Regions from separate parts of the Erwinia sp. PME.40.26/001 genome, predicted to be linked through region 1. Evidence: predicted binding sites of a transcription regulator. Region 1 holds the regulator's gene; the other holds the start of a gene.

Region 1 (7,226 bases):
AAGGGCAGAAAAACACATTGATTGAGGCAACAGCTATGTTTACCGGTATTGTGCAGGGCACCGCAGAGGTGCTGGCAATTGACGAGAAACCTAATTTTCGTACCCATGTAATTAAAATGCCAGAAGCATTATTGCCCGGGCTGGAACTGGGCGCGTCTGTTTCGCACAACGGCTGCTGCCTGACGGTGACCGAGGTAGAGGGCGACCGCGTCAGTTTCGATCTGGTAAAAGAAACGCTGCGCATTACCAATCTGGGCGATTTGCAGGTCGGCGATACGGTGAACGTTGAGCGTGCAGCGAAATTCAGCGATGAAATCGGAGGGCATCTGATGTCCGGGCATGTGATGACGACCGCTGAAATCAGTAAAATACTGACCTCAGAAAATAACCGGGAGATCTGGTTTAAGCCGCTGGATGCCAGCCAGATGAAATATATTCTGCACAAGGGTTTTGTCGGTATTGATGGCATCAGCCTGACGGTGGGGGAAGTGACGCGGACAAAATTCTGTGTGCATCTGATCCCGGAAACACTGATGCGCACCACGTTAGGCAGCAAGCGGTTGGGTCATCGCGTCAATATTGAAATTGATCCGCACACCCAGGCGATAGTCGAAACCGTTGAGCGGGTGCTGGCACAGCGTGAGGCCTCGTTACTGGCGGCCGCAGCCAGCGAACTGCGGGATGAAATTCACCAGGATTAGCAAAGTATCAGGGCGACATATCGTCGCCCTGTTTGCACACGCCGGTCTAGCGTGCGACCCGTAACCCACCCTGTATACCGTGGGTAAAGACCACCTGCCAGAGCTGAATATCCCTGGCGCGAAAGGCACCGGCACAGGCATTCAGATAGTAAGTAAACATCCGTTTAAAGCGGTCGCCATATTTATCCGACAGCGCTGGCCATGCGTCAAGAAAACGCTGATACCACTGCATCAGGGTCAGATCATAATCCGCGCCAATATTGTGCCAGTCTTCCATAACAAAAAACGGCTCACTCGCATCCGCAATATGACGAACTGATGGCAGACAGCCATTGGGGAAAATATATTTATCAATCCACGGGTCAACATTATTGTCGGTCTTATTGGCACCAATGGTGTGCAGCAGGAAAATACCCTCAGGTTTCAAATTACGGTTTACGACGTCGAAATAGGTAGCATAATTCTTGGGGCCGACGTGCTCAAACATCCCGACGGAGACAATACGATCAAACTGTTGGTTAAGATCGCGATAGTCCTGCAGTTGGATGGTGACGTCCAGACCTTCGCAGCGCGCCTGAGCCAGCTTCTGCTGTTCGGCTGAAATGGTCACGCCGACCACGCTGACGTTAAAGTGACGCGCAGCATATTCGGCCAGCCCCCCCCAGCCGCAGCCGATATCCAGCAGCGACATGCCCGGGGCCAGCTGAAGCTTTTCGCAGATCATCTGCAGCTTCGCTTCCTGGGCTTCTTCCAGCGTGCTGGCCTGCTTCCAGTAACCGCAGGAGTATTGCATATAGGGGTCGAGCATCCGGGTAAACAGGTCGTTACCCAAATCGTAATGCTCTTTACCGACAATCCACGCGCGCCTGCGGGATTGCAGATTTGTCAGGCGGGCAGCAGCGACGCGAAGCGTGTCGCGAAAATGGTGGGGGAGTTGTTGATCGAGCTTCGCGGACAGCACGCGCTGGAAGAAAATATCCAGCCGGTCACACTCCCACCAGCAATCCATATAGCTTTCACCTAACCCCAGCGAACCTTCCTGCAGCACACGCTTAAAAAAGTCGGGGGTAGCGATGCGGATATCCCAGCTACGGGTTCCGTTAATTTCAATATCTGCTTTGCTCAACATCTCCTGGACGATGCGATACCACTGATTATCTTCCAGGTTCACTTCTTCTATGCACGATGAACTCATAGCTTCCCCATCACCCTGTGTGATTGAAACCTGAGAAAAAGAATCGTCTTTCCTGCAGGTTTGTGAGAGCACTTGTGGCGCATGCCACAGTCTGATATCCGACGTTAAAAGAGGCTTGATATGAAATTAGCAGAGGTCGCAAAAATGTCACGCGGAAGAACACTTCGACAACCCTGTCAGTATGCAACAGCAGCGATGACCGGAGGTCATCGCCAACTTCAAAAGTGTTGTGTATTTGTTATTTTATAATGCGCGATAAATTATAGGCTGAGGCCTGAGAATATTCAACGCATTATTGTTAGGGTGCTAACTAAGTATTATCTGAGCATTTAGCGGGATTCTTCCGCTGTCTGCCAGGCCTGTTTTTGCTCTGCGCTGCGCTGCGCAAGGTAACCGGCAATGGCGAGGAAGATCGTGCCTGCCATCACCAGCGTGGTGGTATACAGTGCGGACTCGATCCACGTCGACACGACCATGCTGGCCAGGAAGCAGAGGCCAAGCTGGAGCATGTTTTGCAGTGCCGCCGCTTTGCCTGTCGCATGAGGAAAAGGCAGCAGGGCACTGGACACCACGATAGGATAAATAGCACCATTCGCCATCGCCATGCCGCAGAAAGGCAGCAGCAGGGCAAACAGCGACGGTTCAGGCTGCAACGCCACCAGATAAATAGCCGCAATGCTCAGGCTGTAAAATGCCAGCAGCCAGGGCAGTAGCTGACGTCCGGCAAAGCGATTAAGCAGGGCGCGGCAGCTGAACCCCCCAATCAAAAACGCCACCGTCTGGGGGACATAGCTCAGGCCGATATCACCGGGCGAGAGGCCTAACTTGCCCAGAATAAACGGCGATCCGGTGAGCCAGGCAAAGAAGCTAGCGGAGCAGGCGGCATAAATTGCCACATTGCCACTGTAGAGGGGCGATTTCAGCAAGGTAAAGAAGCCAGGCGCGGGCGTTTTCACCGTGTCTTTGACAACGCGGGAAGGCGATGGCAGGCGCAGCGTTGGGATCAGCAGCATCACGCTTATCACCAGCAGTGCGACGAAGATAGCGCGCCAGGAAAAGTGCTGTAACAGCCAGGCTCCCAGCAAGGGTGCCAGCGCGGGAGACAGCGCCACCAGCGGCATAATCGTGGCAAATATGCGATTGGCCTGCGCACCGCTGTAGCGATCAACGACCAGCGCCTGCCAGCTGACGGCCGCTGCACATACGCCGACGGCCTGCACAAAGCGCATCGCCAGCAGCCAGGGTGCCGACTCCACCCACAGCATGGCGGCGCAGCCAATGGCGAACAGGCTGAGACCCATCACCAGCACGGGCTTACGGCCGATGCGGTCAGAGAGCGGGCCCCAGACCAGTTGCGCACAGGCAAAACCGGCAAGGAAAATACTCAGGCTGGCGCTGATGGCACCGGCTTGGGTGCCCAGATCCTGCTGCATTACGCCAAAAGCGGGGAGGTACATATCGGTGGCAAGAAAACCCAGCATACTCAGTATGGCCAGGTAAAACATAAATCCTTTGGAACGCATGGTTTTTAACTCTTATCAGACAATTTTTTCACGTGCGCAGTGTAATCCCGTGCCGAGTGCGCTGTGAAACGCTATTATTCGTCTATTGCAGTGAAATAATTTGAAGGCAAGTTATGTGGTCTGAATATTCTCTCGAAGTGGTTGACGCTGTCGCCAGAACGGGCAGCTTTACCGCCGCAGCGGCAGAGCTTCATCGCGTACCATCTGCGGTCAGCTACACCGTTCGCCAGCTTGAGGAGTGGCTGGCTGTGAGCCTGTTTGAACGCCGCCATCGCGACGTGGTGTTGACCGAGGCGGGTCGCGTATTCAGTGAAGAGGGGCGGGCTGTTATCAAAAAAATGCTTGCCACGCGAACCCGCTGCCAGCAGGTGGCAAACGGCTGGCGCGGGCAGATTAACATTGCGGTGGACAGGATTGTACGGCCGGCGCGCACGCGTCAGCTGGTGGTGGATTTTTATCGTCATTTCCCGGACATGGAGCTGCACATCATGCCGGAGGTGTTTAACGGCGTCTGGGATGCGCTGGCTGACGGTCGCGTGGACGTGGCAATAGGCGCAACCCAGGCCATTCCTGTGAGGGGGCGTTTTGCCTTTCGCGACATGGGCAGTCTGAACTGGCGCTGCGTAGTCCAGTCCCAACATCCGCTGCACCGTTACGAAGGCGCGCTGAGTGAAGCGCTGATCCGCGAATGGCCCTCGCTGGTGCTGGAGGATACGTCGCGGGCGCTGCCGAAGCGCACAACCTGGACGCTGGACAATCAGCGGCGGCTGGTGGTACCGGACTGGGAAAGCGCATTCGACTGCCTGCGTGCCGGGCTGTGCGTCGGGATGGTACCGGGGCACTTTGCCCAGCCCTGGCTGCAACAGCAGGTGCTGGGTGAGCTGACGCTGGCCTCGCCGTTTCCTGACAGTCCCTGCTACCTCAGCTGGTCTGAGCACAGCGCCTCACCGGCGCTGAACTGGTTGCTGGCCTATCTGGGCAATACCGAAACGCTGAATGCAGAATGGCTGAGTGAACAGCCCGGGATCTGATGCGCGGATATTAACGGCGATAGTCGCGGAAGGGGCCGTCGGCAACGGAGCGGCGTTCGATCAGTGAAGGATGCACTTCAATCGTCTGCTGCTCTTCACGTTTGCTGGTGATGCGGTCAAGCAGCATATCAAAGGCTGTTTCCCCCAGACGCTCTTTTGGCTGGTGTACGGTGGTCAGCGCCGGGGTGAAGTAACGGGCGTTGCGCACGTTATCATAACCGATCACCGAAATATCCTGCGGTACGCGCAACCCCATCTCGTCCGCTGCGCAAATCGCACCCATCGCCATAATATCTCCCCCACAGAAGATCGCCGTCGGACGCTGCTTCTGTGACAGTATTTGCTGCATGGCGCGGTAGCCAGATTCCGGTTCAAAGTCGCCCTGTACCAGCCATTCATCGCGCAGGGTAATCCCGGCTTCAGCCAGTGCTTTCAGGAAGCCCGCATGGCGACCGCCGCCGGTATTGCGTTCCAGCTGTCCCGGGATCGCCCCGATATCACGATGGCCGCGCTCGATCAGATAACGCCCCGCCAGATAGCCGCCTTCAAAAGCGTTATCGAGCACGGTATCGGTAAAGTCTCCGCGTGACTCGCCCCAGTCCATCACCACCATTGGAATATTACGGTTCTCTTCCAGCATGGCTATCAGGGGGTCAGGATATTCTGAACACATGACCAGCAGGCCATCGACACGCTTCTGCGCCATCATCGACAGATACGCCTGCTGCTTTTGCAGATCGTTATGCGCATTGCCGAGGATCAGCGTATAGCCTTTAGCAAAGCAGCGGTTTTCAATCGCTTCAATGATTTCGGCAAAGTAGGGGGCTTCACTGGATGTGGCCAGCAGCCCGATGGTTTTGGTGTGGTTCACCTTAAGACTGCGGGCAACGGCGCTGGGGGAGTAATGCAAAGCTTTAATTGCCGCCCATACCGCTTCGCGCGTCTCTTCGGCTACAAAGCGCGTTTTGTTGATGACATGGGACACGGTGGTGGTGGACACACCGGCACGCTTTGCCACATCCTTAATTGTTGCCATTAAAATCCTACTCCTGGTGTTATCGTAACGTACTGATAACAATTTGGTTAAACGTTTGCCTGCGCGCCGCTATTGCTGCCCGACGAGAACGATCTGGGGTGCTGTCTCAAAGATTCGGGGAGGGGTAAAATCATCCGTAGAGTGACATGCAGCGCTGACTTAAAACGTTTCCGGGCGTGTTGCGCAACGGAAAGGAATAATTCTAACAAGGCTGGGCGCAGAAAACGAGATTTTTACGGGTAAGTATGGGAAAATCTGTTGGCTTACACATTGCAGGGTTATTAAGGAGAAAATATGAACACCGATATGAAAATGACAGCGCTGGCGGTGGTGGGTTCACTGCTGATGATTATTGCGTTTAGTTTTACCGCAGTCATGCACTAAGTCCGGCCCGGGAGGAGGTGACCCCTCCCGTATACCCATCACGCTGACGGCACAGTTAACGAATTGTCTTCGGTGTCATCACCCGGCGTGCGCCGATGTAATGCTCCTGCCAGTAATCTTCACTCAGTGCACTGACCTGGATATCTTTACCGGTGCGCGGAGACTGAATAAATTTGCCCCCACCCAGATAAACCCCTACGTGGTCGGCCGTGCCGCGACCGTTAATGCGGAAGAAGACCAGGTCCCCTTTTTCCAGCTGATCGCGTTTGACCGAGGCGGCATCGCGCAGGTGATACATTTCATTTGCCGTACGGGGGATTTTGAACTTCACCAGATCTTTGTAGGCGTACCACACCAGACCGCTGCAGTCGAAGCCGGTTTTAGGTGAGGTACCGCCCCACTGATAGGGTTTGCCGAGTTGCCCCATCAATTTTGTCATCGCTGTCTCGCGCGCTTTTTGATAGCGGGCGCGGTGGGCTTTACTCAGTTTCAGCGGGCCTGAAAGCTGCGCGTCATCGCGTTGCGCAACTTTGCGCCCGGCGCGATCGCGACCATAGTGCTTCTTGTCGGCTTTTTTGTTGGCGGCGATTTTTTTGCTTAAGGACTTTTTCGTTACTTTAGCCGTGCGCAACGGTTTTGCCGCCACTTTACTCCTGGCTTTTTCTTTGAGTTTTTTTGCCGGCACCAGACGTGCTGTTTTAGCGGCGGTCTTCCTGGCGGGTTCTTTTGCTTTTTTACTGACCGGTTCTTTCACTTTTTTCGTGGAGGCGGTCTTGACCGGGCGGCGTTTGCGACGCTCATCTTCACGTGCGGTAGTGCGATCGGCTTTTTGCTGATTCGCATTAATAGGGGTATGTGGCGATGCGTGCGCCATATTGAAGAACAACTGGGTGAAAGCCAGTATGCAGAGCGTGATGAGTAAACGCATCGTTCCCATTAACAGTTTGTGCGCTGCAAAAGGTCGCAACGGAGTCAGAAAAGGCATTTCTGCGCGAAGGCAGAAGGTTAGGGCAATTCTAATCTAACTTCTTAACAAAGGGTAAGGTCTTTTTTGTTTCAATAATACAGATCAAGTAAATGGCGCAAAATTGAACGGTATCAGTTGTTTATCTCAGCAGTAAACGCAAAACGGGCGCTAACTTGTGCAGCAGCGATGATAAGAAAATGTTATTTTGTTTCCCTGTTTTGTTCTCAGGTCACATTTTTACCCTTTCGCCATGTAAAAATGTCATTTTCATCACCCGGACAGAGTCGCTACAATAAGCAGGCTGCGCCTAGCCTACACATGAAGTATTGTATTGAGGAAGACATTTATGAGTACTGTTGAAAAAATTCAACGCCAGATCGCTGAAAACC
Region 2 (7,226 bases), on a different contig from region 1:
GACACACACTCTCCATTCAGGGCTGACCACGCAGTGGTCAGCCCTTTTTTATGGCAGAAACATCGGACGGATGCCGCCGGACATCGCCGGCTGAGCGCTGACCCACAGAAGCGCGCCGGCGGCGACCAGCAGGATCCCCCCCAGCAGCGCCAGGCTGTTCAGCGCCACGCCGTGCCAGCCAGCCTGGCCACGGTTCTGGGTTAACCGCCGGGCCAGCGCACGGGAGAGCTGCACCAGCAGGGCCATCGCCGACACTGTCATCGCGGTGCCAAGCGCCATCACCACCGCCGACAGGACGCCCCAGAGGTACACGCCGATCACTTTCGAGAACAGCAACATCATGATCGCTCCCGAGCACGGCCGCAGGCCCATCGACAGCACCACGGCGGCCCGGGTTTTCCAGCCAGTCACCTGGGACAGCATCGCGCTGTCCGGCACGTGCTGGTGGCCGCAGCCGCAGTGGTCGCTGTGCTGATGATCGGCAGGCAGGATGCGGGTGATGGTCATTCGCGCTGCCGGCGGGCGCAGCGCCAGCCGCAGTTTTTTCAACGCGCGCCAGCACAGCCAGAGCCCCAGCCCGCAGACCAGTAAATAACTGCCCTTCTCCAGCCAGTAGCTGCTGAGATGAAGCTCACGGGACGACCGCTGTAACACGCCGAGCATCACGGTCACCAGCGCGATGGCCACGCCCCCCTGTACCACGGCAGCGGCCAGCGTCAGCTGCAGACTGGTTTTCATTTTGGTCGGATGGGTGGCCAGGAAGGTGGCAATCACCACTTTGCCATGCCCGGGCCCGAGCGCATGCAGCACGCCATACAGCAGGCTGAAGCCCATCAGCGTCACTCCTGCCTGGTGAGGATTACTGGCCACCTGCTGCAGTAACCCGGTCATGTGCTGATGCAGTTCCTTCTGCCACAAAATGCTTTGCAGCAGGATTTGCGGCCAGTGCTGCCAGCCCCACACGCCTGCCCCCGCCAGCATCACCATCAGCAGTGCAAAAGGCCAGATCGCCGCCCTGTGCGGCAGACGAACGGTGTCGTTTACTGACATATCAGGGTCACCGTCTGGGCAAACTGCCGCCCCAGATCCATCTCTTCAGCGGGCGCATCGGCTTTATCCAGTGACAGCGCATAGGCCTGCATGGAGGCATCTGGTTTTGGGGTGTGCAGTTCGAAACGGCACTGCGATGCCAGTTCAGCAGGGACGGTCAGGGATTTTTCAGAGTCGTAATACATATCTACAAAGTACGTCGGATCGAAGGTGGAAAAAAGGTAACGCTGGCCTTTCAGCGCCTGTGGGTGGGCCAGCGGCAGGATAAACTCCAGCACCGCCTTGTGCCCTTCTCGCGACAGATGATACTCCGGGGGCAGATTGTCGAATTTGACAGGCTGCTTCTGGTGCCAGAACTCGCTAAAATAATGCTGGCCCAGCACGTTTGCCATCACCTCTGCCGCCAGTTTTTTCCACACCACCGAGTCTGGCTTTGCCGTTCCGGCATCGTACAACAGGTCAGCAGAGGTAATTTCATCCATCACCCAGCGCATTTTCAGCCCGGTGAGCCGATCACCCTGGTGAACCAGGGTGGTCTGCATATCGATAAAACTGTGCGGGTGCGCCCCGGCACGCTGGGTCAGAAGCGCCATCAACACGACAGCGGCTGCCACCCACCTGTTATAATATAACAAAATAAACCCCACCTCAGTTTTTGTCGATTATTTTTGTGACCTGTCTTAAAAGCTCTGAATAAAAGCGCCCCCCACCGGCCACAGCGTCTGCGGGTCAGGCTATTCTTAGCAGAATCAATCGTCACTGGGATCACAGATGATGAGTGCACACTCACCAGAAATTTCTGTCCTGTCCAGTCAACAGCGCCGTTGCCACCTGCTTTTAATGCTCTGCCTGCCTGCGTCCCCTGTAACTGAGGAGTCGGTTTGCCAGCTTAACGGAGTGGAACACGCCGTAACCCGGCAAGATATAGCGAAGGTCGCAGAGGAAATCCAGCGTTATCACCGTCTTGTCATTGAGCAGGACGGTCAGGGCGCGCTGTCACTTTGTGGAACGGATTTGGATCGCCGCCTCTGTCTGCTGCACGGCCTGCGCCGTGCGCTGCGCCTGTCGCCATCATTTATTCATACCGATTTTTCCCGCGCCATCAGACAGCAGCTTCATTCGCTACCCGTTGATAAAGCGTTGTATGATGAACACAATCTGCTGGCGCTAATTCAGCACTGCTCACTGCATCTGGGGCGGGAGTTCAGCCCCCGTGACGCCCAGTTCCTGCAGGTCTGGCTGCGTTTTTCCCTCGCCTGGCCCTGCCAACCCACCTTCACCCCGGTTCAGCAGCGGTGGCTGAGAGGAAAAAGCGAGTCGGCGCTGGCGGAGGAGATAGTCCGCTGCTGGCGCAAGCGTGGCTATCAGGCCACCGCCAGTGAGAGCGACCTGCTTACCCTGCTCTTCAGCCAGCTGCATATCCCGATGCTGCAACATCCTCACGCAGAGCATGAGCGCCAGCTGCTGCAGTCTGTTCAGCTGTTGATTCAACGCTTTCAGGCGCTGTCGGGCATGGTGTTCAGTAATGATGACGGGCTCAGTGCGCAGCTGTATACGCATCTGGCACAGGCCCTGGAGCGTGCGCTGTTCGCTATCGGCATTGACCACAGCCTGGTTGAGGATATCGCCCAGCAGTATCCCCGGCTGTTACGCACCACCCGTGAGGCGGTGGCCGCTTTTGAACAGCAGTACGGTGTCCAGTTCAGCGATGAAGAGATGGGGCTGATTGCGATTATTTTCGGGGCGTGGCTGATGCAGGAGAGCGCCCTGCAGGAAAAACAGGTGCTGTTGTTGATCGGTCACGATCGGGAGCTGGAACGTCAGGTCGAACAGCAGCTGCGCGAACTGACGCTGCTGCCGCTGAATATCAAGTATCAGGATGTTGCCGATTTCCAGCGTCACAGTGCGCCGAAAGGCATCGCGCTGGTGATCACCCCCTATGCCACCCCGCTGCCGCTCTATTCTCCCCCGCTGATCCATGCGGAACTGCCGCTGGGAGAACACCAGCAGCGCAGCATCCGTACGCTGCTGGAGTCGTAATCAGCTCACTTTTGGCCGCAGGAAGAGCACCGGTACAACCAGTAGCGCCATCACCCAGAATACGCCCCCCTGCAGATGCTGGAACAGCACGCCACAGACCATGGTCATCAGGGCGATCCCGCCGCCCATCGCCAGCGCCGAGTAGACGGACTGCAGCCGGATAACTTCTCCGCCGTCACGGGCGGCGATAAAGCGCATCGCGGCCAGATGGCAGAGGGTGAAACTGCCGCAGTGGAGAATTTGTGCGGCGATCAGCCAGCCCAGATCGGTGGATGAAGCCATGATACTCCAGCGTACCAGCGCCGAAATACAGGAAAGTAGCAGCAGATCACTCGCGCTCCAGCGGCGAAACAGCCGGTGGCTGGCGGCAAAAATGATGATTTCAGCCACCACCCCCAGCGACCACAGGTAGCCCACCGTGCCCGATGAGTAGCCCGCCTCCTGCCAGTAGATGGCGCTGAACCCGTAATAGGCCGCATGTGCCCCCTGCATCAGCGTCACGCACAGCAGGAAACGCCAGACGGCGTTCTCACTCAGCATCTGCTTCCACTGCGCCCATCCGGCATGCTGTGCCTGTTTTTCCGCCCCCTGCGGCATCACCGCAGGCCGCAGCAGCATCCCGCCGATCATCGCCCCGCAGCCCACACACAGCAGCACTAAAATAGCGTGGTAGGAAAAATGAGTCACCAGCACGCCGGTGAGGGCTGAACTGATAACAAAGGCGAGCGATCCCCAGAGCCGCACCGGGCCGTAGGGCAGCGCAATCTGCCGCTGCCAGGTGGCGGCCAGCGCATCGCTCAGGGGAACCAGCGGTGAGAAGAACAGGTTGAACCCCACCATCACCAGCAACAGCCATAACCACTGGGAACCCGCCCAAAAGCCGAGCGCAAACAGCAGGGTCAGGAGCGCCAGCAGGCGCAGCACCGTAATCAGTCGGGAGGGATTGGTAACGCGGGAAGCAATCATCAGGCTACCGGCAAAGCGCGCAATCATGCCACACCCCAGTAACAGACCGATTTTTTCCGGCTGCAGACCGCTGTCTTTTAACCAGACGCCCCAGAAAGGCAGATAGACGCCATAGGCGAAAAAGTAGGTGAAGTAGCTCAGTCCAAGCCAGTACGTGGAACGTATCGTCATTTTCCCTCCGACAAAGTGGAGGCTAATGTACACCGTGGCGGGAGATAAAAAAATAGCGGGACACGTTGGTGTCCCGCTATCAGTGGTCAGGCTCCCCTGTGGCTGCGAGGAGACGCGCTCAGGTTATGCGTAAACCGGGAAGCGCGCACAGATATCCAGTACCTGCTTCTTCACGCGCTCGCTCACGCCTTCGTCATTGATATTGTCAAGAATATCGCTGATCCAGCCTGCCAGTTCGCGGACTTCTGCTTCTTTAAAGCCGCGACGGGTCACCGCCGGGGAGCCGATACGGATACCGGACGTCACAAACGGGCTCTTCGGATCGTTAGGAACGCTGTTTTTGTTCACGGTAATATTGGCACGACCCAGGGCAGCATCCGCTTCTTTACCGGTCAGGTTCTTGTCCACCAGGTCCAGCAGGAACAGGTGGTTGTGCGTACCGCCGGAGACAACGTTGTAGCCACGCGCCAGGAAGACTTCCACCATCGCTTTGGCGTTTTTAGCAACCTGCTGCTGATAGGTTTTGAACTCAGGCTCCATCGCTTCTTTGAAGGCGACCGCTTTCCCCGCGATAACGTGCATCAACGGGCCACCCTGGCCACCTGGGAAGACGGCAGAGTTCAGCTTCTTGTAAAAATCTTCGTCGCCGCCGTGCGCCAGGATCAGACCGCCACGCGGACCGGCCAGCGTTTTGTGGGTGGTCGACGTCACGATGTGCGCATGAGGAACGGGGTTAGGGTAGACATCAGCCGCGATCAGACCCGCAACGTGCGCCATATCGACGAACAGGTAAGCGCCTACCGTGTCGGCGATTTCACGCATTTTGGCCCAGTCGCACACGCCTGAGTAAGCAGAGAAGCCGCCCACGATCATTTTCGGCTGGTGCTTTTTCGCCAGTTCGGCCAGTTCGTTGTAATCAATCTTACCGCTTTCGTCGATGCCGTAAGGAATAACGTTGTACAGTTTACCGGACAGGTTAACCGGGGAACCGTGAGTCAGGTGGCCACCGTGGGCCAGGTTCATCCCCAGAATGGTATCGCCCGGCTGCAGCAGCGCGGTATAAACGGCGAAGTTGGCCTGAGAACCTGAGTGCGGCTGCACGTTAGCGTAGTCGGCACCGAACAGCGCTTTCGCACGGTCAATCGCCAGTTGCTCAACGATATCCACATACTCACAGCCACCGTAGTAGCGTTTGCCCGGATACCCTTCCGCGTACTTGTTGGTCAACTGAGATCCCTGAGCCTGCATCACGCGTGGGCTGGTGTAGTTCTCTGAGGCAATCAGCTCGATGTGCTCTTCCTGACGCACTTTCTCCTGCTCCATCGCCTGCCATAATTCGGCATCGTAATCGGCAATGTTCATTTCACGCTTTAACATCTGCATCTCCTGACTCAACTGACTTTCAAAAATGAATGCCCCCTCGGGGGTGATGGTAAACAGTTTAAACTGTTTACCCACCCGTTGAATAGCATCACGGCCGCCTTTTTACGCAAACGATTGGCTTCAGGATTGGCAAGGGTTAGTTACAGTTTTCTGCCAGCCCCCGATCGGGGCGTATCCTCGCCCGCCGCAGACAGGCTGTTGTTCTGAAGCGGATGTTACGTGCGAAAAAATACCCCTTAACTCATAAGGTGTATTTACAGAATTAGCTGCGCGGTTATAAGATACATTTAAAATACATGTTTATAATCCCTGCTAAGGAGCACGCCATGCTGGACAGCCAAACCATTGCTACTGTGAAATCCACCATTCCCGCCATTGCTGCACTCGGCCCGCGCCTGGCCGCCCATTTCTATCAGCGTATGTTCAGCCACAATCCTGAGCTGAAAGACATTTTTAATATGAGCAATCAGAGCAGCGGCAACCAGCCTGAAGCGCTGTTTAATGCCGTCTGCGCCTATGCCAGCAACCTGGATAACCTTGCGGCCCTGGGCCCTGCGGTGGAAAAAATCGCCCAGAAACATACCAGTTTTGCGATCCGCCCGGACCAGTATCCCATTGTCGGTAAGCACCTGTTGGCCAGCATTGATGAAATGCTGCATCCGGGAGAAGAAGTCCTTGAGGCCTGGGGTAAAGCCTATGGCGTGCTGGCGGGGATTTTTGTCCAGCGCGAAGAGCAGATTTATGAAGAGACCGAGGAGAAAGTCGGGGGCTGGCGGGGGGGGCAGCGTGAGTTTGTCATGAGTGAGATCACGCCACAAAGCACGGTGATCAAAAGCTTTATCCTCACCCCGACGGACGGTCAGCCAGTGGCAGACTACAAACCCGGCCAGTATCTCGCCCTGTGGGTGAAAGATCCCTCTTTTGCCAATCAGGAGATCCGCCAGTACTCACTGACCCGCACACCAAACGGTCGCGACTACCGTATTGCCGTTCGTCATGAGGAAGGGGGGGTTCTTTCCAGCTGGCTGCATCAGCAACAGCCGGGCCAGCGGGTCCACCTGGCACCGCCCGCCGGGGATTTCTTCCTCGATGTGACCCCGGAGACACCAGTGACACTGATTTCGGGTGGTGTGGGCCTGACGCCCATGCTGGCCATGCTGAACCAGCTGGCAGCCGACAAACATCCTGCCTGTGTCCAGTGGCTGCACGCCACGGAAAACGGGGCCACACACGCCTTCGCTGAAGAAGTGACCAGACTGGGCGCACGGCTGCCGCAGTTCTGGCAGCATGTCTGGTATAACCATCCGCAGGAACAGGATCAGGGCCGCTACGACAGCCGCGGGCTGATGAACCTGCTGCCGCTGGAATCCCGTCTGAGCGATCCGGCCATGCACTACTATCTGTGCGGACCGCTGGCCTTTATGGCGCTGGTAGAGAAACGCCTGCTCGAACTGGGCGTGACGAAAGACCGTATTCATTATGAAGTCTTTGGTCCGCATAAGGCGCTGTAACCCGGCCCTGCGGGGACACCTTCGCCTGTTGCTGAATGTCAGCAGCAGGCGACAGGGTTCCACCCGTTTCACCCCGGATGTCTTTCCGCCCTATTTCTCCGCCTG

What was found. Region 1 encodes PurR, which represses purine synthesis genes. Its sites were predicted from a motif close to CANGCAAACGTTTGCNTG; they were not measured.
Region 2: the regulator PurR is predicted to act here: its motif matches at 5,714-5,731, upstream of glyA (serine hydroxymethyltransferase).

The regions. Positions count from the first base shown of each region.
Region 1 covers NZ_JBVHNP010000001.1:370,525-377,750, forward strand. The annotation lists gene ACZ3HG_RS02040 (riboflavin synthase subunit alpha) at 36-701, shown strand; gene cfa (cyclopropane fatty acyl phospholipid synthase) at 748-1,896, opposite strand; gene punC (purine nucleoside transporter PunC) at 2,226-3,419, opposite strand; gene punR (DNA-binding transcriptional activator PunR) at 3,533-4,450, shown strand; gene purR (HTH-type transcriptional repressor PurR) at 4,461-5,486, opposite strand; gene cydH (cytochrome bd-I oxidase subunit CydH) at 5,781-5,870, shown strand; gene ACZ3HG_RS02070 (C40 family peptidase) at 5,926-6,798, opposite strand; gene ACZ3HG_RS02075 (Grx4 family monothiol glutaredoxin) at 7,184-7,226, shown strand, end outside.
Region 2 covers NZ_JBVHNP010000011.1:34,913-42,138, forward strand. The annotation lists gene ACZ3HG_RS20560 (nickel/cobalt transporter) at 49-1,050, opposite strand; gene ACZ3HG_RS20565 (DUF1007 family protein) at 1,041-1,643, opposite strand; gene csiE (stationary phase inducible protein CsiE) at 1,822-3,090, shown strand; gene ACZ3HG_RS20575 (3-phenylpropionate MFS transporter) at 3,091-4,227, opposite strand; gene glyA (serine hydroxymethyltransferase) at 4,351-5,604, opposite strand; gene hmpA (NO-inducible flavohemoprotein) at 5,937-7,121, shown strand; gene ACZ3HG_RS20590 (c-type cytochrome) at 7,212-7,226, opposite strand, start outside.